DNA from 2 places in the Trichococcus sp. TS_SC_9 genome. Region 2 is predicted to be linked to the other one. Evidence: predicted binding sites of a transcription regulator. Region 2 holds the regulator's gene; the other holds the start of a gene.
What was found. Region 2 encodes LexA, which represses DNA repair genes until DNA is damaged. Its sites were predicted from a motif close to CNAACANNTGTTNG; they were not measured.

Region 1: the regulator LexA is predicted to act here: its motif matches at 3,918-3,931, upstream of AC0J5I_RS14115 (replication-associated recombination protein A).

What each region holds. Positions count from the first base shown of each region.
Region 1 covers NZ_CM149591.1:2,915,611-2,923,896, reverse strand. Annotated here, with positions in the region: gene AC0J5I_RS14135 (acetate/propionate family kinase) at 1-888, shown strand, start outside; gene AC0J5I_RS14130 (universal stress protein) at 1,317-1,784, opposite strand; gene AC0J5I_RS14125 (hypothetical protein) at 1,882-2,184, opposite strand; RNA gene ssrS (6S RNA) at 2,299-2,489, opposite strand; gene AC0J5I_RS14115 (replication-associated recombination protein A) at 2,594-3,865, opposite strand; gene gshAB (bifunctional glutamate--cysteine ligase GshA/glutathione synthetase GshB) at 4,059-6,350, shown strand; gene AC0J5I_RS14105 (zinc metalloprotease) at 6,361-7,452, shown strand; gene AC0J5I_RS14100 (cysteine desulfurase family protein) at 7,483-8,286, shown strand, end outside.
Region 2 covers NZ_CM149591.1:2,437,383-2,445,668, reverse strand. Annotated here, with positions in the region: gene AC0J5I_RS12005 (SNF2 helicase associated domain-containing protein) at 1-885, opposite strand, end outside; gene AC0J5I_RS12000 (lysophospholipid acyltransferase family protein) at 1,056-1,673, shown strand; gene AC0J5I_RS11995 (ABC transporter ATP-binding protein) at 1,785-3,560, opposite strand; gene AC0J5I_RS11990 (ABC transporter ATP-binding protein) at 3,557-5,311, opposite strand; gene AC0J5I_RS11985 (YneF family protein) at 5,398-5,628, opposite strand; gene lexA (transcriptional repressor LexA) at 5,871-6,494, shown strand; gene AC0J5I_RS11975 (adenine phosphoribosyltransferase) at 6,582-7,094, opposite strand; gene recJ (single-stranded-DNA-specific exonuclease RecJ) at 7,111-8,286, opposite strand, start outside.

The DNA.
Region 1 (8,286 bases), 480 kb from region 2:
GTGGATGATCTTGTCCTGGAACAAATCGAAGAACTGGCTGAATTGGCGCCGTTGCATAACCCAGCGAACGCTACCGGAATCCGTGCGTTCAAAAAATTGTTGCCTGAAATCACAAGTGTTGCTGTATTCGACACCTCTTTCCATACAACAATGCCGAAAGTAAATTACCTTTACAGCATCCCGATGGAGTACTATGAAAAATATTCTGCAAGAAAGTACGGCGCACACGGAACAAGCCACAAATACGTAGCTGAACGCGCTGCCGAAATGTTGGGCAGACCGATCGAAGAGTTGAAGATCGTTACATGCCACATCGGTAACGGTGGTTCCATCACTGCTGTCCAAGGCGGAAAATCTATCGACACATCCATGGGCTTCACGCCATTGGCTGGTATCACGATGGGAACTCGTTCAGGGGACATCGATGCATCTTTAATCGCGTATTTGATGGGCAAACTGGGCATCACGGATATCAATGAATTCGTTGACATCCTGAATAAAAAATCAGGTCTGTTGGGACTTTCAGGCGTATCAAGCGATATGCGCGATGTTGAAACAGAAGCTGAAAAAGGCAACGAGCAAGCTCAAATTGCATTGGATATCTTCCACAATCGCATCATAAAATATATCGGACAATATGTTGCAATCATGAACGGTGTGGATGCGATCGTCTTCACTGCCGGCGTCGGAGAAAATTCTGCGCCTACCCGCAAAATCATCATCGATGGCATCTCTTGGTTCGGTTGCGAAATCGACGATGAAAAGAACAATGTCCGCGGCGTTGAAAGAATCATTTCAACTGACGATTCAAAAGTTAAAGTACTGTTGATCCCTACGGACGAAGAAGTGATGATCGCTCGCGACGTCGTACGCTTCAGCCAAAAATAAGAAAAGCGGAACGGGTTCGTTCAGCCCTGAAAGAAATTTAGGAAATCGTGCCACGCAACGTTCTCTACGGTCACCTTGTACTGGGACTCTAAGGGATGAATCTCTAAAAGTCCCATGCAACTGAGCATCGTAGAGCGCAATATGCTGAGAGACTTCCTGCGTCAGCAGGGTAGTCGAATAGTATCCTTGGCTCGCAGAGTCAAGGGGTTCCTCTATCCTTTCCGAAGGGCTAACCCGTGCAGCTGGACAACTTTTTGGATGCATGAAACCTTTTGCAAACCTGTAAAACACCAACGGTGACGCACTTTGGGATTCAAAATGTATTATGCTTTCATAATAAAAAATAAAAATTCCGATATGCCAACAACTGGCATATCGGAATTTTTTTGTTGAATTTTTTCTGCGGCAGGGAGTTAGGCCGCTGCCTGTCATTTTTTAGGTTTTGGTTTATTCTCCAGGTCGGTCCGGACGACCAGCACATCGCAAGGTGCGTTGCGGATGACGTACTCGGAAACGGAGCCGATGAACAGTCTTTCGACGGCATTAAGGCCGGTCGCGCCGATCATGATCAGATCCACGCCGTATTCGGCAGGCAAATCTTTTGCGATGATGGCTTTTGGCGAGCCGTATTCGATGACTGTGTGAACATCCGTTATGCCTTCGTTCGTGGCGTAGGTTTTGTATTCTTCCATCAACGTTTTGGATTGGCGGACGATTTCATCCGTAAAACTGCCTTCAAAACCTGTAGGGGTCTGTATGGCTCTTGTATCAATAATATGAGTGATGATGATGGCTGCTTTATTCCGTTTGGCCACTTCCACTGCTTTACGGAAGGATAATTCTGATTCTCTCGATCCGTCAACCGGTATCAAAATTTTCTTATACTCTTGAAACATATTAACCACTCCTCTAAACTAGTATCGCTTACAAGTTTATTTTACTTCACTTTCCATAAAAATGAAAGCGTATGCGATATTTTCCGGAATTTATTGATCAGCGGCCCTGATCTTTCATCATGCCGGCCAGCCGGATGCTGAAGAGTGCTGTATACCCTGAGGCAATCAATACGGCAAATGCATAAAGCAGGGAACTCCTGAAGAAAATCGTCAGCAGACAGAGAAACCCAATCAACATGTACAGGGCTCCGCCGTTGCGGAAAAAGAGCCAGATCTGATGGCGTTGCTGTTCTGTGATCCGATCCGGAGCCAACACGAAGACAGTGGGGCCTTTCAATGTCATGAAAAGTCCGGTCGAAACCAATAATAATGAAAAAAGGGCAATCAACAATTCAACCAAAGTGTGTCCTCCTCAAGGAAATTGCGGGATAATGGCTCAAGAAATGCTTTCCCGAATATTTCAGTCTGCAAAAAAAGCTGCTCAAAGAGCAGCTCCAAAAGTATAAAACTTTATTAGAAATCCGATGGTGCCGGTGAGTTATATTCTACTAGTTTTGAACCCGCATATAAGCAGGTGGGCTCCAATATCCAGTCTCTAACTACCAAATGAAAAGGCGTGTTATCCACCGGAATAAACAGGATCCCAAGGTAGTAATAAATTGTTCGGTCAACACATTGAGAATATGTCGAACACCTCAGAAATCTATATACGTATAGTAGCATACTAATCAATCGTTGGCAAGCAAAACACAAGCATTTCAATCCGGAAACAGTACAGCAGCAACTGGTTAAACGCTGCCAAACAGTAATCAGGAATCTTTGTTGAAGCGGTGCTGCAATTGGCTGGCCAAGGCTTGTTCATATTTTCCGGTCGAAGCGGGCTCGTAGTATCGGCGATCTTTCAGCGAGTCCGGCAAATATTGTTGTTTGATCCAGTGATCCGGGAAGTCGTGCGGGTATTGATACCCGATGCCACGGCCCAGCTTGTTTGCACCGCTGTAGTGGGCATCCCGCAGGCTATCCGGTATGTCGCCGGACTTTCCGGCGCGCACGTCGGCAAGAGCGCTGTCCAAGGCAAGATAGGCCGAATTGGATTTCGGCGAAAGGGCCAGATCGACGACAGCATTGGCCAAGGGAATCCGTGCTTCCGGCAAGCCCAGCTTTTCGGCAGCCTGAACAGCCAAAACGGTTCGGGCCACAGCTTGCGGATTGCCTAAGCCGATATCTTCGTAGGCACAGACCATCAACCGCCTGCAGGCGATCAGCAATTCGCCGGCTTCCAGCAGCCTGGCCAGATAATGTATGGCCGCATCGACGTCGCTGCCGCGGATCGATTTTTGGAAGGCAGATATGACATCGTAATGGGCATCGCCGTTCTTATCGTGGACCAATGCCTTCTTTTGGACACACTCCTCGGCGATGTCCAAGGTTATGTGGATGGTTCCATCCGCATCCGGTTTGGTGGATAGCGCGGCCAATTCCAAGGCGTTCAGCGAGCCGCGCACGTCACCCATCGTACTTCTGGCGAAATGAAGCAAGGCATCTTCGTCGATCATAATCTTTTCTTTACCCAAACCGCGCTTTTCGTCAGCGATGGCCCGTTCCAGCGCCAATATGACGTCCTGTGTGCTCAGGGCCTTCAATTCGAAAATTTGGGTCCGGCTCCGGATAGCGGGACTGATGCTGATGTATGGATTTTCGGTGGTGGCGCCGATCAGGATGACCTGGCCGCTCTCAAGATGCGGCAAGAGAAAATCCTGTTTGGGTTTGTCCAAGCGATGCACCTCATCCAACAAGAGGATGACCTGGCCGGAAAATTTGGCTTCCTCCACGACGATCTGAAGATCTTTTTTTGTGTCGGTAGCGGCGTTCAGTTGCCGGAAAGCCGAATGGGTCGATCCGGCGATGGCGCTCGCAATGCTGGTTTTGCCGATTCCCGGTGGGCCGTACAGTATCATTGAAGAAAGCATCTTGGCATCGACCATACGGCGGATGATTTTATTTTCGCCGACCAGATGACTTTGGCCGATGACTTCGTCGATGTGGACGGGACGCATACGGTATGCTAAAGGTTGTTTCATTATTCTCCGCTCCTTTTTCTCTCCCCATTATATGCCATCTGATAATAAAGAACAAACATTCGCCCGGTTATTTCTTTTTGGCAGCTTTGTGAAAATTGATTGAAAAGAAAGGCAAGCAACATCTTTACTATTTACAAGCAGAAAAGCTATAATGAATACATTGAAAATTGGAAGCAGAAAGCGAGAGTATATAATGACAGATTTCAAAGAGATTATTTTAACACATAAATTATCGGCATTATTTTCGAAAGCCTCTTTTGGAATCGAAAAAGAAAGCCAACGGATAACGGGTGAAGGTACAATCGCCAAGACAAACCACCCGACTGTATTCGGAAATCGCAGTTTCCATCCTTACATACAGACTGACTTTGCGGAAAGCCAACCGGAATTGATCACGCCGCCGATGCAGTCAATCGAGGAAACACATGAGTGGCTGACGGCTATCCATGATGTCGTACTGCGATCCTTGTCGGAAGATGAATACCTGTTGCCTTGCAGCATCCCGCCTACCATGCCGGCAAGCGAAGAAATCAAAGTAGCCAAGTTGGACAGCGCGGATGATGTGGCGTACCGGGAGTACTTGGTCTCTGTTTACGGGAACAAGAAACAGATGGTCAGCGGCATCCACTTCAACTTCGAATTGAATCCTGCCCTCATCAAAGAACTTCATCAGCTTTCCGGGTCTGCCGGGACACTTAAGGCGTTCCAATCGGATGTCTACTTGAAGATGGCGCATAACTTCATCCGTCACCAATGGATCATGACCTATCTTATGGGAGGATCCATATCCGCCGACAGCTCCTACTTCGAAAAAGAAACCCAACAGGATTTGCCTCTGGACAGCTACAAAAGAAGCATCCGCAGCAGCAAATATGGATACGTCAATAAAGCGGACGTGCATGTTTCTTTTGAATCGATTGATGCCTATGTACAGGATATCGAACGGATGGTAACCAGTGGAAAGCTTATTGCCGAAAAGGAGTTTTATTCCACTGTCCGTTTCAGGGGGGCCAACAAAGCGCGTGATTTGCTGACGAACGGAATCGCCTATCTCGAATTCAGGTTGTTCGATCTGAACCCATTTGCCGAGTTCGGAATGCATAAAGAGGATATGTACTTCATCCATTATTTCCTGCTCTATTTATTGTGGATCGAGAAGGATGCCAGCGAAGAAGAGATGAAAATCGGGAAAGAAATGAATTACAGCACGGCATTGGAGAATCCTCTGCAGCCATCCGCATTCCAAGCGGAAGGGCTGTCCGTCCTGGAAGGGATGCTGCAGATGCTGGAAGCGATCGGCGCAGAAGAGAAAATCAGCGCAATCGTTAAAGAAAAAATCGGAGCATTCCACAATCCGGAGAAAACAGTGGCAGGGCAGATGGTCAAGGCAGTGGATGCGACAGAGGACAAAACGGCTTGGGCCACATCTTTGGCCAAAAAGTACAAAGAAGCTGCCTGGAAACGTCCATATGCCTTGAGGGGCTTTGAGGACATGGAACTCTCCACACAGATCCTGATGTTCGATGCCATCCAAAAAGGTTTGAAGATCAACATGCTCGACCGTTATGACCAATTCATCTCGCTGACCTACAAGAATCATCGCGAATACGTGAAGAACGGCAATATGACGGCAAAGGACAGCTATATCGGCCCGCTCATTATGGAAAACAAGGTCGTCACCAAAAAAATATTGGCGGAGAACGGATTCGCTGTGCCGGACAGCGGTGAGTACCATTCTGTGGTCGCAGCCTTGCGCGATTACTCTATCTTTGCTGGGAAAGGCATCGTCGTCAAACCTAAGTCAACGAACTACGGGTTAGGGATTTCCATCTTCAAGGACGGCGCAACAGCTGAAAACTACGAAAAAGCAGTACGCATCGCATTTGAAGAGGACGAGGATATATTGGTCGAGGATTTCTTGGCCGGAACCGAATACCGATTCTTTGTCATAGGCAATGAAACGAAAGCCGTGTTGCTGCGTGTGCCGGCCAATGTGGTAGGTGATGGCAGCCACACAATCCGTCAATTGGTCGAGGAGAAGAATAAAGACAGTCTCCGCGGGAAAAATCACCGCTCCCCATTGGAACTGATAGCGACCGGTGAGCTCGAAAAATTGACGATCCAGGGGCAAGGGTATACTTTCGACAGTATCCCACCTGAAGGCACGAATGTCCGTCTGAGGGATAATTCAAACATCAGTACCGGCGGCGATTCAATTGATTTTACGGATCAGATGGACGACAGCTACAAAAAGTTGGCTGTGCAGATGGCAGCCTCACTGGGTGTTGCAATCTGTGGGGTGGATATCATCATCCCGGATCATTCGGTCCCGGCCACGAAAGAGGAGCCGAACTACGGGGTGATTGAGGCGAACTTCAACCCCGCCATGCTGATTCACATTTATCCGTACCAAGGGAAAAGTCGACGTTTGACGATGGAAATCCTGCGCTTATTGTTCCCGGAAATGCAACTGGAGGAAGAGTAGGGGGAACTTCATGAAAAAATCATTTCTGAGAATTGCCGGCCATATTACAATTGCCTTCATCATGTTTTACGGCTATCTCATCGCGAAGGGATTCAACGACTGGGGGAAGCTGTCGTCTTTTGATCCCCTACTCGTTCCAGCTCTGTCGGCAGGCCTGTTTCTATCCATCCACGTGCATGTCTTTCTTCATGAAGGGGGACATTTTATCTTCGGAAAATTGAGCGGTTATCGGCTGATCAGCTTTCAAGTCAGACGTTACAAATATAGCCATGCGGATCACAGCCTGCATCATATGCAGGCTGCCTCCCCGTTGCTGGCTGGCCAATGCTTGATGGCGCCACCTAAAGGGGACTATGCGGAATTGCCGTATCGCAGTTATATGCTGGGGGGCATTATGGCAAATGCTTTGACGGGGACACTCCTGTACAGCCTGGCTTTTTGTATGGAACTGAAGACAGGCTCCCTGTTCGTTTTGTTCAGTTTGGTGCCTGTCTGGATGGCTTTAGCGAATCTGCTGCCGAAAGCGCAGAATGACGGAGCTTTGCTGAGGGAAGCAAGCCGATCATTGCCTGCGCGCAGGCTCCTGTTCCAGCAGTTGGAGATGGCACAGCTTATCGAAGAAAAAGTGCCTTTTGCCGACTTACCGGACGCCTATTTCGAAAGCATAAACGACGCCCAGTATCAAAAAACCTTCCTGGTTGACTACTTCTACATGGTCGCATATGTCCGCGCTTTGGGGGAACTGGATTTTGAAGAAGCCGATTCATTGTTGCTGACTTTTTCGGCCAACCGTCCAGTCAAAGAGTCAGTCTATTGGCCCGTTTATATGATGGAATCTTTGTTTTGCGATGCGCTGTTCGGTCGGCTCGTAAATGCAGAAGAAAAATACATCCAAATACAAGCTCATCCTTTGTTAAAAAGGTACTGGATCGTAAACAACAGAATAAGGGCTGCCTATGCGTTTTTCTGTCTTACCGATATTGAAGAAACGAAAAAATTGTTGGGACAGGGTCCCGCAACTGCCCAAGATTCCTCGAAGGAAATGGAAACCAGCATCGAATTGCGCCTGTACCGTTGGCTCAACAGTTATTTTGAACACTAGAAAGACTTGCGACAGAAAGAAGGTAACAAATTGATTTATTTCGACCACGCCGCTACGACTCCGGTGAGACCTGAAGTTGTAGCGGTCATTCAGGAATCGCTTATCGAAGATTTCGGGAATCCTTCCAGCACCTATGCTCTGGGAAGACGAACAAGACAGCATATCGACCAGTCACGCAGGATTTTTGCGGCATCCATCCAAGCAGACCCGGCTGATATCATCATCACAAGCTGCGGCTCCGAATCCAACAATACAGCGATCATACCGACTGCGTTGGCTCTGAAGGAAAAGGGCAAACACCTTATCACTTCTGCAGCGGAACACCATGCAGTCCTGCATCCGATGCATTATCTGGAAACGTTAGGCTTTGAGGTGACCTATCTTCCGGTGGACGATACCGGAAAAGTAACCTTGCAATCCCTGAAGGATGCGATTCGCGAGGATACTATCTTAGTCTCATTGATGTATGCCAACAACGAGGTGGGCAGTATCAATCCAATTGCCGAAATAGGTGCTTTTTTGACAGAACAGAACATCCTATTCCACACCGATGCCGTTCAAGCATATGGCAGCGAGCGGATTGATGTGGAGCAACAGCATATCGACTTCCTATCGGTTTCCGCGCATAAAATCAATGGTCCCAAAGGCATTGGATTTTTATACCGTAAAAATAGTCTGCACCTGCCTAATTTCATCCATGGCGGCAGCCAGGAGAACGACCACCGTGGCGGTACGGAAAATACGCCATACATCCGGGGGTTTGCTGAGGCCGTCACTCTGATGGAAGCAGAACGCAAAGAAAGCAACCGCAAAAAACGTGAACTGGGCAAGTAT
Region 2 (8,286 bases):
GATGCGAAGTTCTATTCCCTTGCCTTTTTTCCCCAAAAGGAATTGATAGCCGGGTTTTTCGGGACTGATTTGCACATCCGGATACGTTTGTTCGCCGGCAATCCATTCGACCCTGCCAGTTTCGATCAAATCCTCCAGAATGGAGTGCGCTGAACTCGGCGGAAGGATCAGGTAGGAATCCAATTTTCTGGCCGTAACATTCAGCAATTGCTTGTTCAATGCAGCGGGTTGCTCCTCCAGCAGTTTATGCAACCGGTAGATGATGGGCTGGTCCATTTCCTGTATCTTCACTGTCCGGAAATCGATCCCATCGCCGAGACGGTATTCCCATTTTTCTTGTTTGATGAATTGTTCCGTAAATTGTTCGATATTGGTGACCATGTAAGGTTTATCGACCCCTGCACGCAAGGAAAGAGCCAATACATGCTCACCAGTGTTTTGCATCAGACTGTTGGGTTTCATGCGCAGAACTTGCAGCGTATACTGCACTAAAAAATCTGCTTGGGTGTTCAGGCTCTGGGCGCCTTTGTTTTCTTGGAAGAAAATCTGCGTCAAATCGTTCACAAATTCTTGACCGGCAGTTTCTGCATCGACCTGAAACTGTTCTGCGCTGCTTTCCGTCAGAATACGGGTACCGCATTTCTCCTTCAGATACAATTCAACAGCAATCGTATGCTTGCAATACTGATGATTTTTCCAGTACTTGCACTGACATACATCCTGTTCCCTGGCTGTCCCATCTAAGGTGACATGATACATTTTACTGCCGAGCACCTCACAATGCCAAACCTGGCTGTGGAAATCCGGTTGCACGGATAGTACGCGATCCTCATTCACATATTCGCGTCCCTCTTGTATCAACTTGTCCGGCATACTCCATTTCACGCTATCACTTCCTCTGCTTCTTGCTGTCCATCCTTTATTGTACTGCAATTTCGTCGAAAAATATACCTTCTTCCCCATTGATGGCGGTCCGAACTGAATATTTAACTTGAAATATTCAACAAACTATCTCATACTGATTAGCATAATGCCAAAGCAAAAGGAGCCCTGTCATGTTTTTTAAAACAGTCGTCATCATAGTCAGATTTCTGGTCCGTATCCTGAACGGCAAGACCGAAATCCAAAACAAAGAGTACATTCCGAAAGACACAGTCTATATCCTTGCAGCTCCGCACAGAAGTCTGTTGGATCCCATTTTCATTTCGTTTGGCGTGTATCCGCACGCATTTTCATCAATGGCGAAGCAAGAACTGTTCAAGGGGAAATTCATGAACTGGCTGCTGTCTCACATGAACGCTTTCCCTGTCAATCGTGAAAATCCGGGCCCGAGCGCCCTGAAGCAACCTGTTTCGATCCTGAAGGAAGGCAAAACCAATCTGTTGATCTTCCCGACCGGGTCGAGGCATTCCGCAGAAATCAAAGGCGGCACTTCTTCCATCGCCAAGCTGGCCAACGTTCCGATCCTTCCAGTAGTCTATCAAGGTCCACTCACACTCAAGGATCTTCTGAAGCGCAAAAAAGCGACGGTCCGCTTCGGCAAGCCCATCTATCTGCCGAATGAGAAACGCATCTCCAGAGACGAACTGGCTGCCTATGACGAACTGCTCGGAACCACCTTCCGCCAATTGGATCAGGAAATCGATCCGAATTTCGTCTACATCTCAAAATAAAAAACCTGATGTCCGTTACCGGGTCTTCATCATCTCGAAAACAACCAAAAAAAACAGCGCCGGAAATTTTTTTTCCGGCGCTGTTTTTTTGAATTGCTGTTCAACAAGCGGTCAGTCGTTCATCGACTGCAGCATGTACATGTCATAATAGGTACCCTGTTTGGAGATCAGTTCTTCGTGTGTACCTCGTTCGATGACGCGCCCTTTCTCCAATACCAAGATCAGATGGGCATCGCGGATGGTGGACAGACGGTGAGCAATCGCAATCGTCGTTCGGCCTTCACGCATTTTCCGCATGCTTTCTTGGATCAGGAGTTCTGTTTCTGTGTCGATATTAGCCGTGGCCTCGTCAAGGATGAGCACTTTCGGATCACGCAAAATCGTTCGAGCGAACGAAATCAATTGTCTCTCACCACTCGAATAACTGGCTCCGCGCTCGATCACTTTTGCATGATAGCCTCCAGGCAGCGACGCGATGAATGAATCGGCATGCACAAAGGCAGCCGCGCCTTCGATATCGCGGTCGGTATAATCCTTGTTCATTAAACGGATGTTATGCGAAATGTCCCCGTAGAACAGGAACGAATCCTGCAGGACCAAGCCTATTTTTGAGCGGATCTCCTCGATCGGGTACGTCTTGATAGATTTTCCGTCAATCAGGATGTCGCCTTTCTCGAACTCATAAAAACGCAGCAAAACATTGATGATCGAACTTTTTCCGCTGCCGGTGTGGCCCACCAGCGCGACCGTTTCGCCTGGATTGGCGGTGAAGCTGATGTTCTTGAGCACATCCTGCTTCCCGTCATAGGAGAAGGAAACATCTTTGAATTCGATCCTTCCCTGCGCAATTTCCAATTCCGAATCCCCAGGTTGGCTTGGCGCCAACTCGGCATTATCCAATACGCTCAGTACCCGCGAACTGGAGACGATGCCGTCCTGCAAGGCGCTGAGGTTGTCCATCATCATCCCCATCGGACGGAAGAAATTTTGGATATAGGTTGTGAACGCATAGATGACCCCAAGCTCCACGACGCCGTTCAACGTCTGATAACCGAATAACCATAGGACGATCGCCAACGCGATGGCCTGCAACAGATTGACGACCGGCATCAGCATCAAGGCGTTCATCTGGACCATCGCTACGCGCCCTTTGCTGTAGTCTTCATTGATCGCGTCAAATTCCGCGCGCAGCCGTTTTTCCTGGCGGAACTGCTGGATGATCGCCATGCCGGAAATCGATTCATTCAATTTCGTGTTCAGTTGGCTCAGTCTTTCGCGCATTGTGCGGTAAACGCGCGTGCTGTACTTTTGGTAATACCAAATCAGACCGGCCATGATCGGGACAAAAACGATGAAAAGAAGGGAAATCTGCTTGTCCAATGTCCACATTGCGATGAACACTGTGATGATGCTGAAGATCCCCTCTGCCAGAGCCAAAAATACATTCCAGAATTCCTTGATCGTTTCGGTGTCATTCGTGACGCGCGAAACAATCGATCCAGCCGGGGTGGTGTCATAGTAGCGCATCCCCAATTGATTGACCTTACGGAAAACGGCATTGCGGATATTCTCAACGGTTTGTTCGGACGCCATGCTGAAAATATAGCGCTGCAGATACGTGACCAACATCTTCAGCAGGACAACTCCTACATATGCCAGCGCAAATAGCACACTGATGTCGGTCGTGACATTCCCAACAGCCAGATAGTCATCCATGTAAATTTGGATGATGCGCGGCGCCACCACATTGACCAGCGACAACGCGATGCTGAAAAGCAAAGCGATCAAAAATTGATTGCGGAAAGGATGGGCAAAGTGGAAGATTCGTTTGACTACCCGGAGTTGTTCCTTCAATGAGATTGTTTTAGACCATACTGATCCACTCATGCTTCATCCGCCCCTTCCAATTTGGTTTCGAGTTGTTGTTTTTCGTACATTCTGCGGTACCAGCCGTGCAGTTCCATCAACTCATAATGCGTCCCGCGTTCGACAATGCGCCCTTCATCAAGGACAATGATCTCATTTGCATGCATCACGCTGCTGATACGATGGGCTGCGATGATCGTTGTCTGATCGGCTCGCTTTTCCTTAAGCCCCGTCAGGATCGCTTCCTCCGTCTTCGCGTCCACCGCGGATAAGGAATCATCCAGGATGAGCAGCTCAGGTTCAGTCACTAAAGCCCGCGCAATCGCTATCCGCTGTTTTTGTCCACCGGATAAGGAAACGCCCCTTTCGCCAACCAACGTATCGTAGCCCTCGGGAAAACCAAGAATGTCATGATGGATGGCGGTCAAGCGCGCTGCCTCTTCAACCTTTTGTTGGCTGATTGATGGATCAGCGAAACGGATGTTTTCCCTCACGTCAGAAGAGAACAGGAAGTTGTCTTGGGGAACGTAACCGATTCCGCTCAGCAATGCATCCAATGAGTAATCACGGATATCGATCCCGTTGTAGTTGATGCTGCCGGCATATTGATCATACTCACGCAACAGCAGACGGAAAATCGTGCTTTTGCCCGATCCGGTTCTGCCGACAATCCCTAATGTTTGTCCCCGCTCCAAATGGAAACCGACGTCCTTCAGGCTGATTTCTTCACTGTTCGGGTAACCGAAGGAGGTTACCTGAAAATCCAGATCGCCTGTAACCGGAGTCCGGACAGCATTTTTTTGCTCCTGGATCGTTGATTTTTCCTTAAGAAGCTCATCAATCCTGCTGTAACTGGCACTGCCTCGTTCCAGCACATTGAATAATCTACCTACTGCCAACATCGGCCACGCCATCATGCCGATATAACTGATGAACGAAACCAGCTGGCCGATACTGATGCTGCCTTCCACGACAAAACGGCCACCAAAGATGATCGTCAGTGCGAAAGAAAGCCCCAAAATAAGTTGGATCGCCGGGTCAAATAAGGCATCAACCAAGTAGACAGCTTTATTTTTCACGACGACATCCCTCGTCATCGCTTCGAAATCACGAATATCTTCTTCTTCTTCACCGAACGTCTTGATTACCTTAACGCCGGAGACACTCTCCTGCGTTTTGTCATTCAGATTAGAGAAAGCAGCTTGTGCTTTGCGGAAACGCTTGTGCATCTTCTGTCCGAGGATTCGTGACACCAGCGTCAAAGCCGGTAACGGAATCATGGCGATAAGCGTCAAACGCCAATCAATCAAGAAGAACATTGTGAAAAGCGTGATCCCGCCTGAAGAAATCGAATCCGCCAATGTCAGTATGCCTGCGCCTGCGACCATCCTGATCGCATTCAAGTCATTCGTCGCATGCGCCATCAGATCGCCTGTCCTGTATTTCTGGAAAAAGACAGCGTCCATTTCGGTGAAATGCTTAAACAATCGCGAACGCAGTATCTTTTCTAACTCTGCCGAAGTACCCCAAATCTTCATCCGCCAAATATAGCGGAAAAGGTACTGCAAAATGCCTGCTATCAATATGATCGCCGACCACTTCCACAAAGAAGCCATCGTTAGGGTCCCTAAGGCAATTTCATCGATGATGATTCCGACAACGCGCGGCGAAACAACCTGAAGTATCGCCACAATGATCAGGAAAAAGACGCCTACAAAATACGATTTCCATTCTTGACGGAAAAACCAACTCAATTTTTTGAAAATACTCACGTTTATTACTCCCTTCTTACCTGTATTCGGACAAAATAAAAATGTGGAACCGTAGAGATCCACATTTTGTATATTATTTCATTATTCTATTTCTTTTTCTTTGTTGATTGTGTTTTCATAGAAGCCATGATTTGTTTTACTTTTCTTTCGGATGGTTTTTGACCCATCTGCATCATCATAGAACGCAACATTTCTTCATTGATTGGTGGATTTTCTTCAAAATATTTTACCATATAACGTCTTGCAAGGAAAAATCCGCCAACCGCGCCTATTACTATTCCTAAAATGACCATCATTACCCATGCTGTTGTTGACACGTATTCATCCCCCTTTCCAAAGCATTCATTCATTAATTGTACTAAAGATTATGAGAAAAAGAAATAGCAATCACGGATAAATTTAGCGAATTTTCGAAAACGCTTCAGCGGTTGCCGGTTTCAGGATAATTTTAAGCATATTCTCGCGTCACTCCCGAGAATATGCGAACATCTGTTTGATTTTTTAGATGATTAATGGTATTCTAAACTTATAAATTTAGGATTACGGAGATGATGATCTCATGGTTAAAAATAAAGATTCACGCCAAGTTGAAGTGCTTCAATACATTTATGAAGAAGTCCAGGAAAAAGGCTATCCGCCGACCGTAAGGGAAATCGGGAATGCAGTCAAACTTTCCTCAACGTCCACAGTGCACGGCCATCTGTCGCGTCTAGAAAAAAACGGTTTTATCCAACGCGACCCTACAAAACCACGTGCGATCGAACTGACCCAAGCAGGTCTGGATAAACTCGGGATCATGTCGGATAAAATGCCGCTATTGGGTACCGTCACAGCCGGTGCTCCCATCCTGGCTGTCGAAGAAGCAACAGATTATTTCCCGGTTCCGCCGGATCTGAAATCCTCTTCCGGAAGTTTGTTTATGCTTAAAATCCGCGGAGAAAGCATGATCGACGCCGGTATATTCGATGGCGACTCAGTGATCATCAGAAAACAATCCACGGCCGAAAACGGTGATATCGTCATAGCTATGACGGATGATGATGAAGCGACCTGCAAACGATTCTATAAAGAAAACAACTACTACCGTCTGCAACCTGAAAATGCCAGCATGGATCCGATCATCTTGGATTCCGTCATCATTCTGGGAAAAGTAGTCGGTCTGTACCGGAACCACATCATATAAGGGTCAGTCCCCCGACTGCCACAAAAAGGCTGCCAACTTTTGGCAGCCTTTTTGCGTGTCCGTTCATTTTCGGATTATTTATTGTTCTTAGTATTCCATCAGCGTGAAGATGTCATACCCTTGGATCAGGTCACGGCCTTTTAAATCCAACAGCTCGATCAGGAATGCCAAACCGACGACTTCTCCGCCTAATTTTTCCACCAACTCGATGGTTGCGGCTGTAGTGCCGCCAGTTGCCAATAGATCATCGCAAACCAACACTTTGTCACCAGGCAGGATGGCATCTTGGTGCAGTTGCAGAGTTGCTTTTCCGTACTCCAGTCCGTAGGATACTTCCACCGTTTCGCGCGGCAATTTGCCTTTTTTACGGGCCATTGCGAATCCACAGCCTAATTCCACTGCGACCGGACAGCCGACCATAAACCCACGCGCTTCGGGTCCGACTACTTTATCGACATTCAAGTCCTGGGCATATTTCACGATTTCTTTGATCGAATAACGGTAAGCTTCTCCGTTCGCCATCAAGGGTGAAATATCGCGGAAAATGATGCCTTGCTCCGGGAAATCTTTGACATCAGCAATATATTGTTTCAAGTCCATTTTGTGTTCCTCCTAATTATTGTACCATCATCTGTTCATTCAACCAATTCGTCAACTGCGAAAACGGGCTGTAGATGAATACCTTTTCAGCTTCCATTTTCTGCAGGCGATCTTTGTATACCTGGGTGTCGTCCAAAGCTCTTTTGACAGGGTTTTGGACCTCATTGATGAAACCATTGTCTATTGTAACAAATCCCGCCTCCAAAAACACTTGAATCATAAAAATGGCAAGATTTTTTTTGATTTTTAAGTATTTTGCTAAGGCATCTAACCGATTTCTCACATCGATATCCTTATGGGAACGGATATATTGGTAGAATTTCGCAAACTGGTCTTTAGGAGGGACTCCGTCTGCGTAAATGCTGTTTGTTTCATGAGAGACGACATACACATTTTCGAACTGATTGCTCTTTAAAAGATCAGCCAACAAATCCATCTTTAAGGGGCATTCGAAGAGCACCAAGTTGCTGGCACTGACATCCTGAAGAGCATCCGCTGTATTGTCAGTGAGTAACGCAGCGTTCGAACTGTTCGGGATGCGCTCATAAAATTGTTTCATGATACCGGAAGTCGAAAATAGATACAGGGCATCTTCCACAGCCAATACCGATTCTTGGATAATCGAACTCCGTTTGTCGAAAAACTGGACATGTTTGTTTTTGATGTCCTTCAGTTGCAGTTGCGGTTTCGCGCTATCCCGCCAAACGTTGATCGAAAGTTCTCCGATCAGAGAAACGACATCCGCCTCGTTCAAGTGGTTGCTGATGCTTCCTTTGTTGAAGCCAATCACATCCAGAAAGAGGTTTTTGTCCTTAAGCTTGAATTTCAGATGTTTGTTGTCCGCACCGATCTGTCTGATATCTGTCAACGGTACATTTTGGAAGCCGAATATAGGCTTTTGATTGTCGGTCCCGTATGGTTTGAGCAATTCCAATTCCTTCAAAAACGGCAGTGTGACATCAGCAAGCGGCAGCATGGCGTCTATATAAATGGATTCGCCCAACACGATCGCATCATGATAAATGGTCGCATAGTTGTTTATTTTTTCACTGAAGGCTGGCAAATCGGCAGCGGGAAGGCTCATGCCCGCTGCCATTTTGTGCCCTCCAAACTTCGTGAGCAAGTCTTTTGAATCGGTCAGTGCCATATAGATATCCAACGCTTCCGTGCTGCGGGCCGATCCTTTTGCGAT